4 regions of the Cellvibrio sp. 25HG11W-0 genome follow, and region 1 is predicted to be linked to each of the others. Evidence: predicted binding sites of a transcription regulator. Region 1 holds the regulator's gene; each other region holds the start of a gene.
What was found. Region 1 encodes PhoB, which activates phosphate uptake and scavenging genes when phosphate is short. Its sites were predicted from a motif close to TGTCATAAANNTGTAACA; they were not measured.
Positions count from the first base shown of each region.

Region 1 (3,666 bases):
CATCCTCTACAAAAATGGCCGTATTACAACAAAAGTTAGCTATTTACGCACAGCTGATGCGCTTAGACCGCCCTATAGGCATTTTGCTCCTGCTATGGCCAACACTCTGGAGCCTGTGGCTCGCCGCCAAGGGCATGCCTAGCCTAAAAAACTTGATCATCTTCACCCTTGGGGTAGTGGTGATGCGCTCCGCGGGCTGTGTCATCAACGACTTTGCCGATCGCAAGATCGACGGTCACGTGCAGCGCACCCAACATCGCCCACTGGCGACAGGCGCGGTAAGCAGCCGCGAAGCCCTCGGTTTATTTGCGGGCCTGTGCCTCTTAGCATTTGGCTTAGTGCTCTTTACCGACCCCTTTACGATCAAGCTCTCCGTCGGCGGCCTAATACTCGCCTTCTGCTATCCCTTTATGAAACGCCACACGCACCTGCCGCAAATGGTGCTCGGCGCCGCGTTTGCCTGGGGCATCCCCATGGCCTACGCTGCGGAAGCAGGCATGCTCGATCAACGGGTTTGGCTGGTGTACTTAGCCGTAGTGCTCTGGACAGTGGTATACGACACCTTTTACGCCATGGTAGACCGCGACGACGACCTCAAAATTGGCGTTAAATCCACCGCGATTCTCTTTGGCGAACAGGATCGTTTCATCACTGGCGTACTCCAACTCATGACCCTTTACACCTTAGTGTTAGTAGGTGATCGCTTTGAGCTAGGCGCTTATTACTACTGGAGTTTGGTTGCTGTCGCAGGCCTTTTTGGCTACCAACAATGGCTAATTCGCTTTCGAGTACGAGCCGCCTGTTTTAAGGCATTTCTGCACAATAACTGGGTAGGCTTTATTGTTTTTGTAGGAATTGTCACTGACTATGCGCTGCGATAGGGCTTATTGCTAAACACGCGACCAAGACAAATTATCTTTCTGTCATAAATGTGTAACACTTAGCTTATTTAATAAGCTGCAACAATAGCGTCACATACCGTGTACGCGCCCGTGGTTATTTCAGGCAGAAACGATATGACAGGCCGTAAAATTCTGATAGTTGATGATGAATCCGCAATTCGCGATATGTTGCGTGTCGCCTTGGAGATGGCCGAATATCAGGTCACCGAAGCCAGCAATGCACAGGATGCCCATAGCATCATCGTCGACAACAAACCCGATTTGATCTTGCTCGACTGGATGATGCCCGGCACCAGCGGTATAGAACTAGCGCGCCGCTTAAAGCGCGATGAAGTGACTGCTGATATCCCGATCATCATGCTCACCGCCAAAGGCGAAGAAGACAACAAAATCCAAGGTTTAGAAGTAGGTGCCGACGACTACATCACCAAGCCCTTCTCTCCGCGCGAACTCGTCGCACGCCTTAAAGCCGTGCTGCGTCGCGCTGATCCGCAAATCAACTCCGCGCCAATCATAGTACAAGGCCTGTGTCTCGATCCTTCAAGCCACCGCGTCACCATCCATGACCAGTCTGTCGATATGGGCCCCACCGAATATCGCCTACTTGAATTCTTTCTCACCCATCAGGAAAGAGCTTATACTCGCAGCCAACTGTTGGACCATGTCTGGGGCGGCAATGTATATGTCGAAGAGCGCACCGTGGATGTTCATATCCGCCGCTTGCGCAAAGCGCTTACCATTGACGGCCACGAAGACTTGGTGCAAACCGTACGCGGCACAGGCTATAGATTTTCCACTCGCATCGAAGCCTGATTGCTGTCGTAAGATTTTCAGAGGCGTGCAATTTTGCTGTTAAAAGGTTTCAGCGCTGAGCTCAAGCGCATTCTCATTGTTATAGGCACCTGCACTCTGCTCGGCCTCGTCATAGGCCAATTGGCGCTCACACTCTTGCTCGGTTGCGCCATTTACATTGGCGGCATGCTCTGGCAGATGCGCCGCCTTAATCAGTGGCTGCTCACTCAAAACAAAGAAAACCCCCCAGAGGCCAGCGGCATTTGGGGTACGATTTTTGACAATATCTACCAACTGCAACGCCATCAACAGCTTGAGAAAGAAAACCTGCAAGCCGTGATCAACCGCGTGCAGGAAATCAGCTCCGCCTTAAAAGACGGCATCATTATTCTCGACTGGCGCGGCCATTTGGATTTTTGGAACCCCGCTGCGCACCGTATGTTCGCCCTCAATGTAAAAGATCAGGGGCAATCGATTATTAACTTTATTCGCCACCCCAAATTTGTCAGCTATTTTGAAGACGGCAAATATGAAGACCCGCTAGAAATGCCATCACCGCGCTTTCCCTCGCGCTATTTGCAATTACAAATTACCACCTTCGGTAAAAATGAACGGCTCATCGTCGTGCGCGATGTCACCCAATTGCACAACCTAGAAATGATGCGCCAAGACTTCGTGGCCAATGTATCCCACGAATTGCGCACGCCGCTTACCGTCATCAATGGCTATGTCGAAACACTCTCCGACAACAACACCACGCCCAGCTGGAACAAACCGCTGCAACAAATGTTGCAGCAAGCCAAGCGTATGTCACTGCTCATCAATGATTTATTAGTGCTCTCAAAACTAGAGACAACGGAAGCAGGGCACAACCAAAAACCCATTACCATCGAACAACTGCTCACCGTTGTAAAAAGTGAAGCAGAAGTGCTCAGCGCAGAAAAAAATCAAACTCTCAACCTCGTATGCAACAACACCACGCGGCCACTGCTATACCCCGGCAATGAAAAAGAATTGCACAGTGCTTTTTCTAATTTAGTCATCAACGCTATTAAATACACGCCGAACGAAGGCAAGATCAACATCCTGCTCTGGCAGGATCAAAAACACTTTTATATTTCAGTCAGTGACAACGGCCCAGGTATAGACAGCAAACATATTCCGCGCTTAACCGAGCGTTTTTATCGCGTGGATGCCAGCCGTAACAGCAGCACCGGCGGCACCGGCTTAGGCTTAGCAATTGTGAAGCATGTACTCATGCGCCATGAAGCAGAATTAAAAATTACCAGTGAACTGGGGCGCGGCAGTGTATTTATGTGCGTATTCCCACTGCAACAACCCCAGCGCTAAGATGCTTAGCGCAGGTGAATATCCACCTGCAAATCTTTATCAAGGGTAAAACTCGCCTCTTTAAAACTAGGCTGCCCATACTCGCCGCCGTTATTCGAAAAACCGTAACCCTCTGTGGGAATCCCCATAAAACTCTTATCGATCACGCCGTTCTCGTTTTCATCCTGATACAGCTTAATCGCGTAGGTACCTGCGGGTAGGTCGCCAAACTCTACGATCAACTCCCCGCCACTCAACGCCAATTTTTTCGCCGCCACGGTGGGGGTATTAGCATCATAACTTTCTTGCTGATTATGCAAAGCAACCAGCATCACGCCCTTATTAGATTTTATTTTATCGATGTGCAAGCGCAAATCGTGAGCCATAGTCAATTGACTCACCATAAGCGCACTCAACACCGCAACAGACCCTATAAGATTAAGTTTCATTCTATTAATACTCCTTCAGTAGATTAACGAGATACCATCATAAGCCAAGCCACAAACCCAGCAGCATCACAAAACGCATGGTTTTGACCTGACATATGTCAACGCTTTACTCACATAGCGGAAAAAATAATACGAATCAAGGCCAGTTTCCTGCTGACGGTCTTTTGTGTTTGAAATGCCAAATTATTGACTGA
Region 1 is NZ_CM174230.1:4,771,152-4,774,817, forward strand. It holds gene ubiA (4-hydroxybenzoate octaprenyltransferase) at 15-881, shown strand; gene phoB (phosphate regulon transcriptional regulator PhoB) at 1,017-1,715, shown strand; gene phoR (phosphate regulon sensor histidine kinase PhoR) at 1,749-3,044, shown strand; gene AC0KUT_RS20025 (DUF2141 domain-containing protein) at 3,050-3,472, opposite strand.

Region 2 (3,666 bases), 380 kb from region 1:
GCCGCCCGTCTCTTCTTGCTGCTCCGCAATCGACACCAACTGCAGATTTTTTTCACGCACGAGGCGCGCGGCTTCGCGCTCGTCTACCGCATCTATGGTGCCGGCGACAAGTGCTTGATGCTGGTCTAATGCCTTGTAACTAAATTGCATCTGGCCGCTCGCTATTCAACATCGATGTTAGTGGCGCGCATGACTTCTTCAATACTGGTAAGCCCTTTCGCTGCTTTGATAAGCCCATCTTGATACATGGATCTGTGCCCTTGGCGACGGGTGAGCTTACGCATGTCTGCCACCGGCGCACTGGCGATAATCATGTCGTGCAGCTCCGCAGAGATAGGAATGATTTCGTAAACCCCCATACGCCCCGAATAACCGTTGTTGTTGCACGCCGCGCAGCCAACAGGTTCAAACCAGCGCGGGGTAATGGCCGTATTGAGGGCGGCAAATTCGGCTAGGATTTTTTCGGGCGCCACACTTGGGCGAGCGCAGTGTTTGCACAACTTACGCACCAAACGCTGCGCCTGCACTGCTTTGATCGGCGCGGCCACTAAAAACGGTTCCACCCCCATATCGATTAAGCGGGTAAAGGCCGAGAGCGAATCATTGGTGTGCAGGGTTGATAACACCAAGTGACCCGTAAGCGCCGATTGAATCGCAATTTGAGCGGTTTCCACATCGCGAATTTCGCCCACCATGATCACATCGGGGTCTTGACGCAGGAAGGCGCGCAGGGCCTTGGCAAAGGTGTAGCCGATTTCGGCGTGAGCCTGTACTTGGGTGATGCCCGGCAATTGATATTCCACAGGGTCTTCAACCGTGAGAATTTTGCGGCTACCGTCGGTCGCTTCCTGTAAGGCGGCATACAGGGTGGTGGATTTACCCGAACCCGTCGGCCCCGTCACCAGCACTATGCCGTTGGACTCCTGCATCAGCGAACGCACCATGGCCACATGGTCTGGCTCTAAACCGAGGGCTTCGAGCGACAGCTCTTTGCGATCTTTAGGCAGTAAACGCATGACGATGGATTCACCGTGCACACCGGGCAAGGTAGATACACGCACATCCATTTCACGCCCAGCAACACGGGTGGTGATGCGCCCATCCTGCGGCAGGCGGCGCTCGGCAATATCAATTTCAGAGATAAGTTTGACCCTAGAAGCCACCGCGGGATAGCGGTCAATCGGCTGCTCTAAATGGGTTTGCAGTACACCATCTACGCGCAGACGCACGCGAAAGACTTCTTCTTGCGGGTCTAGATGTATATCGGAGGCGTTAAAAGCGACGGCTTTGGCGAAAATATTATTGACCAACTCCACCACGGGTGCCTCTTCTGCCATTTCGCGCAGGCCTTTGCTTTCGCTGCCCTCGGCGAAAAAGCGCTCGGCATTTAATTCTTTGCGAATGTAGTCCACCAGAATGTCGAGGCTGTGACTGGACACGAGACAGGGGGTGATTTGCCAGCCTTGATAGTGGTAGTGAATAACATCTAATACGAAAGGGGAAAGCGGATCGCGGCTAATGTAGCTGAGCTGCTGCGCTGCAGGGCTCCAGCAGAGCACGCGGTTATCGATAGACCAATTGATATCGATAGGCGATGCCTTGAGAAATTGGTAGAGCGCCATACTATCGGGAATGTCCACCCCCGTTTGCGCCACCGGAAGATTCAACTGCGCCGCCAGCACCTCCAGCAATAACTCTTCTGACACCGAGCCCATACGCACCAAGCCCTGCCCTATGCGCCCACCGGTCGACTGCTGCAGCTGCAATGCCTTTTTGACATCTTCCTGCTGGATTAAACCGCGCTCGACGAGCAATTCTCCGATCAGTTTATTCACGCTTGCTGTTCACTCTAGTTGGCTGGGTTAACTCAGTGGTACTAAGGGTCTGTTGAGGATTGGCATACTACTGTAATTCCGCCGCTTTGCACATTCACTCCACATTCACTCGACCTTCAAGATACTTTAGGTCGCACACAAATAGCGCGCGAGTGCTATAGAGGTAGAGAGTGGCGGCACCCAATCCAAGCGCTGGCGCGTGGCGCTGTCATCCACCCACAAGGACTCCGCCAAACGCGCATAGATTGCCTCTTTACCCAGCAACCCTGCCCCGAGTTTTAATATGCTGAGAGGGATTTTAAGCTGCCTCGGAGGCTTACCCAGTGTGCGTGCAATATGTGCGCAGAGTGCGGGAGTGCTTAGCGCGTCGCTATCTGCCACTAAAAATAGCTGGCCGACTGCAGCCGAATGCCAGCAGCAGCGCACGATGAGATCCACTAGGTTATCTACCGCCACTAGGCTGCGACGATTTGTTATAGCACCAAAAGGCAGGGGTACACCGGTATTAACCAACGCGACCAAACGACCAAAATTACCCGGTGATTGGCGACCATAGATTAAAGGGGGGCGCAGTATCACCAGTTCGATCTGATCGGCCAACGCCAATAAGCCCTGCTCTGCCTCCCACTTGGACTGAGCATAGGGGTCCGTGGGTGCGGCTATATCCGCGCCTGTATAGGCTTGATCTCGCTCATGACCCAATACATGCAGGCTACTTATGTAGATGAAACGCTTCACCCCCGCAGCAATTGCCGCCTGCGCGAGCGCAAGTGTCGCCGCACAATTAACCCGCCGAAACTCGGCCAAAGGGTCAGCAGCTGTTTCACGCAGCTGATGTACCCGCGCCGCACTGTGGACAATGCAATCTACATGGGTCAAATCCGGCAGCTGCTCGCGGTGCATGTCCCAGTAGCAGTGCTGTAAATTTACTACATCAAGCTGACGCTCTGGGCTCCGTACACAGGCGCTGAGCTGCAGGTTGAATTGTGTTTGCGCATGCAATGAATGCACCAGCGCCCGCCCGAGAAAGCCATTGGCACCGGTAATTAAAATATGCTGATTTTTTAAGGGGGCATGCGCAGGTGATTCATCACCCGTAGCGCCACTAATAACATCTGCTATAGCCGCGTCGAGCGTCATAGAGGCACCTCGTTAGTCGCCGTTTTCTTAAGGGCGCGACGAATGGCCCGCTGGTAAATCCAGCTGCGCAGCCCACTGGGAAGCAGCCTCACAGGCAGGCGCAGGAGCACACCACAAAGTGCTTGATACCAGGTCATAAACCCCATTTGCCAAAACGCTTTATAAAGCAACAATTCGCGCTGGGCATAAACCCAGCCGCCGCGCCTACGGCCCAAGTCTGCACCTGCGCGCACCAGCATGAGTACCTCGCGCAGGTTATCTATGGACTTACCGGCAACCAAGAGCCGCCCCCAAAGGTAATAATCTTCTATACCGCGAAAACCACTGTAACCACCCACGGCCAGCAAGTGAGATTTGCGCACTATCACGCTGGGATGATTAAGCGGACAACGCCAGCGCGCTGCAGCCGCCACTGCACTTTCACCCACAGGCACTGGGCGCAACGCATAGGGCTGTTGGGGATTATCGATAAACTCCGCGACATAACTGCCCAGCACACTCAGCGATGGGCGCTTAGACATCACGGCAATTTGACGCGCAAAGCGCGATGGCACCGCCACATCATCCGCGTCCATCCGCGCGACCAATTCATAGGTGCAAGCTTCAAGCCCCAATTGCAGAGCTGCCGCCAACCCGAGATTTTGAGGCTGAACCATGCGCAACAAAGGAAGCTTTACTTCATAGTCATTCA
Region 2 is NZ_CM174230.1:245,363-249,028, reverse strand. It holds gene AC0KUT_RS01085 (type II secretion system F family protein) at 1-150, opposite strand, end outside; gene AC0KUT_RS01080 (GspE/PulE family protein) at 162-1,835, opposite strand; gene AC0KUT_RS01075 (NAD-dependent epimerase/dehydratase family protein) at 1,962-2,975, opposite strand; gene AC0KUT_RS01070 (glycosyltransferase) at 2,972-3,666, opposite strand, start outside.
Region 2: a site for PhoB is predicted at 1,896-1,913, ahead of AC0KUT_RS01080 (GspE/PulE family protein). Genes of this name have one in related genera too.

Region 3 (3,666 bases), 1.9 Mb from region 1:
TGATGGTAGCTAGTATCTTCACCAATAATCAGGGTGTCGTAGCCGCTCATGTAGGTGACGTTATCAGGGCTGGCGATGCCATCTATGTAGCACTTGTTGGCCGAGTTATTAAACGCAGCAGGGTTGGCCATAATCGCATCGCTGCCTATGCCTGCAGCCGCAGGAATACCAGCAACCAGCTTCGCGATATTTTTAGCAACATAAGCAGAACCTATGGTGGTGTTAGCGGCAACATCCAACTGATAAACAGCACCGCAAAGGTTGTAGCCATCAAGCTTGATGTGGTTTGGGCCACCCAAATCGTAAGAATTACTAGCACTGCCGCCCTTCTTAAAGTTTTCCATACCGCGCTCAACCGATGACATGGCCAAGTACAACTTGTTGCGCGTTGGATCGAAGGTAATACCTTCTTCTTTATTCAACTCGGTAGTTGCGCCCATGTAAGCCGCATAACGACGCGTTTCTAAACGCGAGGCCACTTTTTCCATACCGGTTTTCAGCTTCAAACACTCTTGGCCATTGCCGCCTGCGTTAATGCTGGTAAAGCCATCCGCACACACACCTGCTGCAGGTGCAACCTTGTCGAAGATATCGGTAAAGACCACTTTCATACCGTCATCAACATAAGGCTTGATGTCTGCATCAGTTGCCATCCCCAAGTCGATCCATTCCAAGTTGGCCGCGCCCACGCCTGCTGCGCTGGTTTGAACCCACTTCATGGCATACAGCTTACCGGAGGACAAATCACCCGCCGTAGTAGCCACATACATAAACAGGCCAACACTGGTGCCGTCGTCGGTCATGTACACGGTTTTTTGGTCGGGCATCACGTAGGACAACTCAAACGCCATACGGCCCATAGAGTAGTGCTTGCTCAGATCCACTGAAGGTGCTGCCTTGCCCACTGCATTTACTTTGGCTTCAATAGTCCAGCCCAACTGATAAGGATTCCAACGAGATTCATCTTTGTTGAAATAATCGAGGAACGGTGCCGTGTAAGCGTCGGCCATGGCGTTAGCGCCAGTGACTAACTTAGCGGCATTGGGTTCATACTCCTCGGACGCTAAATGCGTGCCCCAAGGCGTTACCGAACCAGCGCAGTGCACCCAGCCGCCGTTAACGCCCGACTGATCTACCTGCCACATTTGCTTAACACTCAGCTCGCCATTGCCTGCATCTTGATTCAGCTCCATCAGGAACATAGCGCCTGGGCGCGATTCAATTTGCGAGAGCGAGAACAAGCGGTCGCCAATGGGCAAGAGCGAGGTAAATTCGTTGGAGTCGGAAATGCTTTGCTCTCCGTCTTCACCAAATAGCGGCTGACCTTCACTGTTAACCAATTGACCGAAGGTCACATTGCCAAACTGGTCGCCCGAACGCGCCAAGGCGTGGTAGCGCACATCCAAACTAGTAGTCTTATCGCCCACTTTCATACTCACGGGTGAAACCAAAATATCGCGCTTGGCGATATTGGTTGCCGGTGCCGCTACACCTTCAAACACTAATTTGGTATTTGCAGGCATAAGGCTTGGCGCTGCTTTGCCATTACACAAGTTGGCTTCTGAATCGACTTCAGCTTGATCGAGCACACCATTCTTGTTGTCATCCAAACCAACTTGAACCGCCACACCGCCGTATTGACATTCAGCGCCCGCGGCCAAGGTTTTCATGTTGGTCAAGCTGGTAAGGCCGTTAGTGCCGTTGGCACCCGGTGTACCAGCGGCGCCTGCAGCACCTGCAGCACCCGCTTTACCGTCATCACCACCGCAAGCGGCCAACATCAAACTACTTATTACCGTACTGAGCAGTAATTTCTTTGAACCTAAGTGAAGCATGGGGGGTTTCCTCGAGTGGATTTTGTTTTAGTGGAATCACGCGACTGATCCTAGAAACCCTCTGTGACATAAAGGTCACAGATTTATGAAGCTTTTGTGTAAAAACGACATCTTGCAAAAACACCTGAGGCGACAGCGCAAAAAACAACCGCAAAAAGTGAGTGACTAAACACACTCAGGTTAGCGACCACTAGTAGGACTCAAAAGCCACGACCACAAAACAGAAAATCACTACAGCTAAATAGTCGACTGGGGTACACTGCCCCCGCACCTCAGGTGCAAGCGTTACCACATAACAATAATAGTGTTCACCCAATCTCGAACGCAGCAGACAACCTAAGCCACACCTAAATCACCACCACAACCAGTGTAAAAATAAGCGTTTTAAAAACGTACAAAAAATGTCAATACGACATCTCGCGACAAGACCTAAACCCACAAAGGAAACCGCCCATGAAACGTCTCCTCACCAGCCTATTGCTCTGTGTCCTGCCCAGCTTGGCGCTGGCTAACTCCGGCCTCGCGCAGCCTTCGGCTCAAGCACTATTGCAAATGTCACACAACTTTGAAGAAGAACTGCTCAACAACATACTGCCCTACTGGATTAAAAATGCTCCCAACCCCGCCACGGGTGGTTTTTATGGCGAAGTAGCCGCCGATGGTAAAGCTAACCCTCAAGCTGCGCGCGGTGCCCTTATGTCCAGCCGCTTACTGTGGACCTACTCAGCCGCCTACGAAGGCTATCGAGCCGAACCCCTGCGCAAAATGGCCGATATGGCCTACAAGGATTTAGAAAAAAACTTTTGGGATCGCAAACACGGTGGCCTCTACTGGTCAGTCACGGCCACTGGCAGCCCCGAGCAAAAGCACAAACAAATTTACGGGCAGGTATTCGGAATTTACGGTTATGTAGAATACTTTCGCGCTACTGGCGAGAAGGTGGCGCTTGAGCGCGCCAAAGAGTTGTTTCAGCTAATTGAGAAGCACGCCTTCGATAAAAAGAATGGCGGCTACATAGAAGCACTGAATGAAGACTGGTCACCCCTGAATAAACCCAGCACCACCATCGGAGTAAAAACAGACAAATCGCAAAATACCCATTTGCACATTATGGAAGCCTACGCCAGCCTGTTACGCGCTTGGCCAGACGACACCTTGCGCACCCAGCTAACCGCCTTAGTCAACATCATGCTCACCAAGGTGCTCAATGCTAAAACCAATCACCTCGCGCTCTATATGGATGCAGATTGGAAAGTACAAGGCGATGAGATCTCTTTTGGGCACGATATAGAAGCTTCTTGGCTCTTGGTCGATGCAGCACAAGCACTCGGCGACCCCGCACTGCTAAAACGCACCCGCACACTGGCCATCGCCATGGTCGATACCGTATTAGCAGAGGGCATAGACACCGACGGCGCACTCTATAACGAAGCCTCCGCCAGCAAAGGTATTACTCAATCCGAAAAAGATTGGTGGCCACAAGCAGAAGCACTGGTCGGCCTTATTAATGCCTATCAAATTACCGGCGACGACAAATACCTTTTCGCCACCATGCGTACCTGGGGCTTTATTCAAGCACACCTTATTAATAGCAAAACCGGCGAATGGCACTGGGGTACGGATAAACACGGCAAGGTGATTGTTAAGCCCACACTCAGCATGTGGAAAAGCTCATACCACAACTCCCGCGCCATGATGCAAGCCATTGAGCGCATGGGGCTGCTCGCCGCACATCGCTAAAACAAGCCCCCTAAACGTCAACGTCCAAACCGCCGCCATAGCTTAATACCCAAAACGTCATAAGGTTATGGTGCGCGGAAAATTCACCAGA
Region 3 is NZ_CM174230.1:1,742,185-1,745,850, reverse strand. It holds gene AC0KUT_RS07160 (PhoX family protein) at 1-1,835, opposite strand, end outside; gene AC0KUT_RS07155 (AGE family epimerase/isomerase) at 2,289-3,575, shown strand.
Region 3: a site for PhoB is predicted at 1,898-1,915, ahead of AC0KUT_RS07160 (PhoX family protein). Genes of this name have one in related genera too.

Region 4 (3,666 bases), 2.2 Mb from region 1:
ACATTCCACTTGCGGATTGGCAACTGTATTTAAAATTCCATTTACTGAATAGCAATGCCAGCAACCTTAGCCATGACTTTGCCGATGCCAACTTTGAATTCTATGGCAAAACCTTAAACGGCGTAAAAGAGCAACGCACTCGCGACAAACGAGCTGCGACTATCACGGATTCCAACTTAGGTTTTATGGTGGGAAAATTGTATGTGGCGAAATACTTTAAGCCGGATGCAAAAATACGCATGGATAAGATGATAGAAAACCTGCGTAGCGCCTTTAGCCAATCCATTGATGAATTAGAGTGGATGAGCCCAGCCACTAAACAACAAGCCAAAATAAAACTGGCAAAGTTCAACACCAAAATTGGCTACCCCGATAAATGGCGCGACTACAATTGCTTAAAAATATCTGCAACAGACTTGCTCGGCAATATACAACGCAGTGCTGAATGCGAACACCAGCGCGCTATAGACCGTTTAGGCAAACCCATAGATCGCACCGAATGGGGCATGACACCGCAAATGGTTAACGCCTACTACAGCCCAAGCATGAACGAAATCGTATTCCCAGCAGCCATATTGCAGCCCCCGTTCTTTAATGTCGCGGCGGAAGATGCGGTTAACTACGGTGGTATAGGCGCAGTGATCGGTCATGAATTTACCCACGGCTTTGACGACCAGGGCCGCCACTCCGATAGTGACGGAAATCTGCGCGACTGGTGGACTGAACAAGATGCGGTACAGTTTAAAAATCGGGCGCAGTTAATGGTCGATCAATTCAATGCTTACACGCCTATCGATGACTTGCATCTCCAAGGCGCGCTAGGTTTAGGCGAAAACATTGCCGACCTTGGCGGTGTAACCTTAGCGCACAAAGCCTACAACATTTCGCTTAAAGGCAAGCCGGGTAAAGTAATAGAAGGCTTTAGCGCAGAGCAGCGCTTTTTTATGGGCTGGGCGCAAGTCTGGCGCATTAAATACCGCGACGAAGCCCTGCGCCTCCAAGTTATTAACGGCCCCCACTCTCCGGGCATGTATCGCGTACTTGGCCCATTGTCGAACATGCCGGCGTTCTACAAAACCTACAACGTAAAACCAGGTGATGGCATGTACCGCGACGAGATGGTTCGGGTGAAGATTTGGTAGATTGCAAGATGGAAGCGAAGAGCTTGCTCTAAAGTTTAAAAAAATAATTCAGTGGTGTGATTTTAGGGGAAAATAATTAAAGTGATCTGTGCAGTTACGTAATATAACTGGCGAGGCATGAAATCTACAGGGATATATTGTCAGATACCTTACTGATTTTTGAGAGTCACCCTAATAATACCATATCAAGTCTTGGAGAAACTAAGTGATTCACGGAGAGATAGTTACCGATGAAAGCTATTACAATATTTACCCTAGCCTACTTGAGTTGCTCACGAGAAATTTCACTGGAATTGAAAGCGGCATTCAAGGTGACGCATATATATGTGTAAAATATGAGGATGAACGCGTCATGCTCGATACATTTTCGAGCATGAACTTTCAAATAAAATCAAATATGATAGGAGGTAGACTTTTAGAGCAGGTAATCACTGTTTTGGAGAATTACTACACAGTGTGTATTTATGATATTCCAGAATTTTAAGCAAAAACGATTATCTATTGAATTCTAATGACATACTTATGAACCAATTGATATAACTTGACCCCAAACCCATAAACAAACTGTCGCCCCAGAACACCCCCTTTCCCGTTTATCTAAAAAATGATTTTCTCGTGATACTTTCGTGATGAATGGTCTGCACGAAGAGCGCACTCTGCTCCTGTCAATTACAACTTAACAGGAGCTTTACCGTGAAAAAATCCCTTATTACCAGCTTAATCGCCCTTGCAATTAGCCCTAACCTTTTGGCTGCGAGCTATACCGTTGAAATTCAGAATCTTACGCAAGGCACCTACTACACTCCGCTGTTGGTGTCTGCGCACCCGAGTAGCGTTAAGCTTTTTAGCGCGGGCATGGCGGCTTCTAGCAACTTACAAGCTATGGCCGAAGGTGGCGATATTAGTGGTTTAGATGTCGACATGATGAATGCAGGGGCTAAGAGTGTTGCCAACCCAGCTGCTGGCTTATTGGCACCAGGAATGAAAACCACCGCAGAGTTAGGCGACCCAGGTGCAGCGAATACTCAGCTTTCTATCGCCGCTATGTTGTTGCCGACAAACGATGGTTTTGTTGCCTTAAACAGCCTCACTCTGCCTACCGCGCCTGGCATCTACACCTACATGCTTAATGCCTATGATGCGGGAACTGAAGCTAATAATGAAATTCGCGGTGGCGGTGCCCCCGGTGTTGCAGGTATGCCCGTTCCACCACCTTTAGAAACGTTGATTGGTACCGGTGGTACTGGCGTTGCCGCAATGGCTGAAGGTTTTGTGCATATTCATCGCGGTGTTTTGGGCGACCAGATGATGACCGGTGGTATGAGTGATATTAATGCATCAAGCCAACGCTGGTTGAACCCTGTGGCTCGCGTCACTCTCACCGTAAAGTAAGGAGAGCCCTATGAAAACTATTTATTTGCTGAGCGGTGTAATGCTAGCCAGCACTTTACTGAGCGCCTGTGGCGGCAGTGATTCAAAGCCTAAAACCATGTCATCAAGTTCAGCCATGATGAGCAGTATGGCAAGCTCTATGCCTAGCTCCATAGCTGCATCGAGCCTTATGCCAGCATCCAGTGTTGGTTCAAGTATGGCAGCCATGATGGATGTTAAATACTCTATCACCCTAACTAATCTCACCGCCGGTCAACCGCTTTCACCGCTGGCATTGACGCTGCATAAACCTGAGTTCTCAGCATTTCACGTGGGCATGCCTGCCAGCATAGGGTTAGAAAAAATTGCTGAATCTGGCGATGTCTCTGAGTACTTAGCGGCTGCGGCGGCAGATGCGATGGTGTTGAGCAGTGTGAAAGCCGAAGGCATCACCATGCCTGGTGCTACTAGCACTCTGATGTTAAGTGCCGCTGTAGCACCCGATATGATGAATCACCTAAGTCTTAGCTTGCTGTCCATGTTGGTCAATACCAATGATGCGTTTACTGGCATCAATGCGATCAACCTCGGCAAACTTATGGAGGGCGAAAGCATGACCTTGGATACGCTTAGCTATGACGCGGGTACTGAGTTGAATAGCGAAACTATGGCGACTATCCCCGGCCCCGCCGCAAACGGCGAAGGCTTTAATGTCGCCCGCAATGATGTTGCCAATCAAGTGACCATGCATACAGGCATAGTCACTCAGGATGACGGAAAATCTGATTCTGCATTAACGAATATGCATAAGTGGGATAACCCTGTAACACGCGTAACTATTACCCGTATGGCGCCTTAATAGCTCGACCCGTTCACGCGCGACGACATAATTTGCCGTCGCGCGTTTTAATTTGAAACAAATGCCTGTGTTGTGCATCTAGTTGGCTTATGTTCTGAGTTGATAAAAAAAATGATGTTCAGATCCATCTGACGCATTGACATACATTTGGGGTTTAGCATGACGGGCACACCAATCGATATTCGCACCAACACACGCCAACCTACTCTCGCGCCTACCAAACCTCGGCGCTTTTTAGTGGTTGAAGACGAAGTAGATTTAGCGAATTTAATTAAATTGCACCTGCAAGATTTT
Region 4 is NZ_CM174230.1:2,604,082-2,607,747, forward strand. It holds gene AC0KUT_RS10965 (M13 family metallopeptidase) at 1-1,142, shown strand, start outside; gene AC0KUT_RS10970 (spondin domain-containing protein) at 1,836-2,534, shown strand; gene AC0KUT_RS10975 (spondin domain-containing protein) at 2,545-3,372, shown strand; gene AC0KUT_RS10980 (winged helix-turn-helix domain-containing protein) at 3,532-3,666, shown strand, end outside.
Region 4: a site for PhoB is predicted at 1,642-1,659, ahead of AC0KUT_RS10970 (spondin domain-containing protein). Genes of this name have one in related genera too.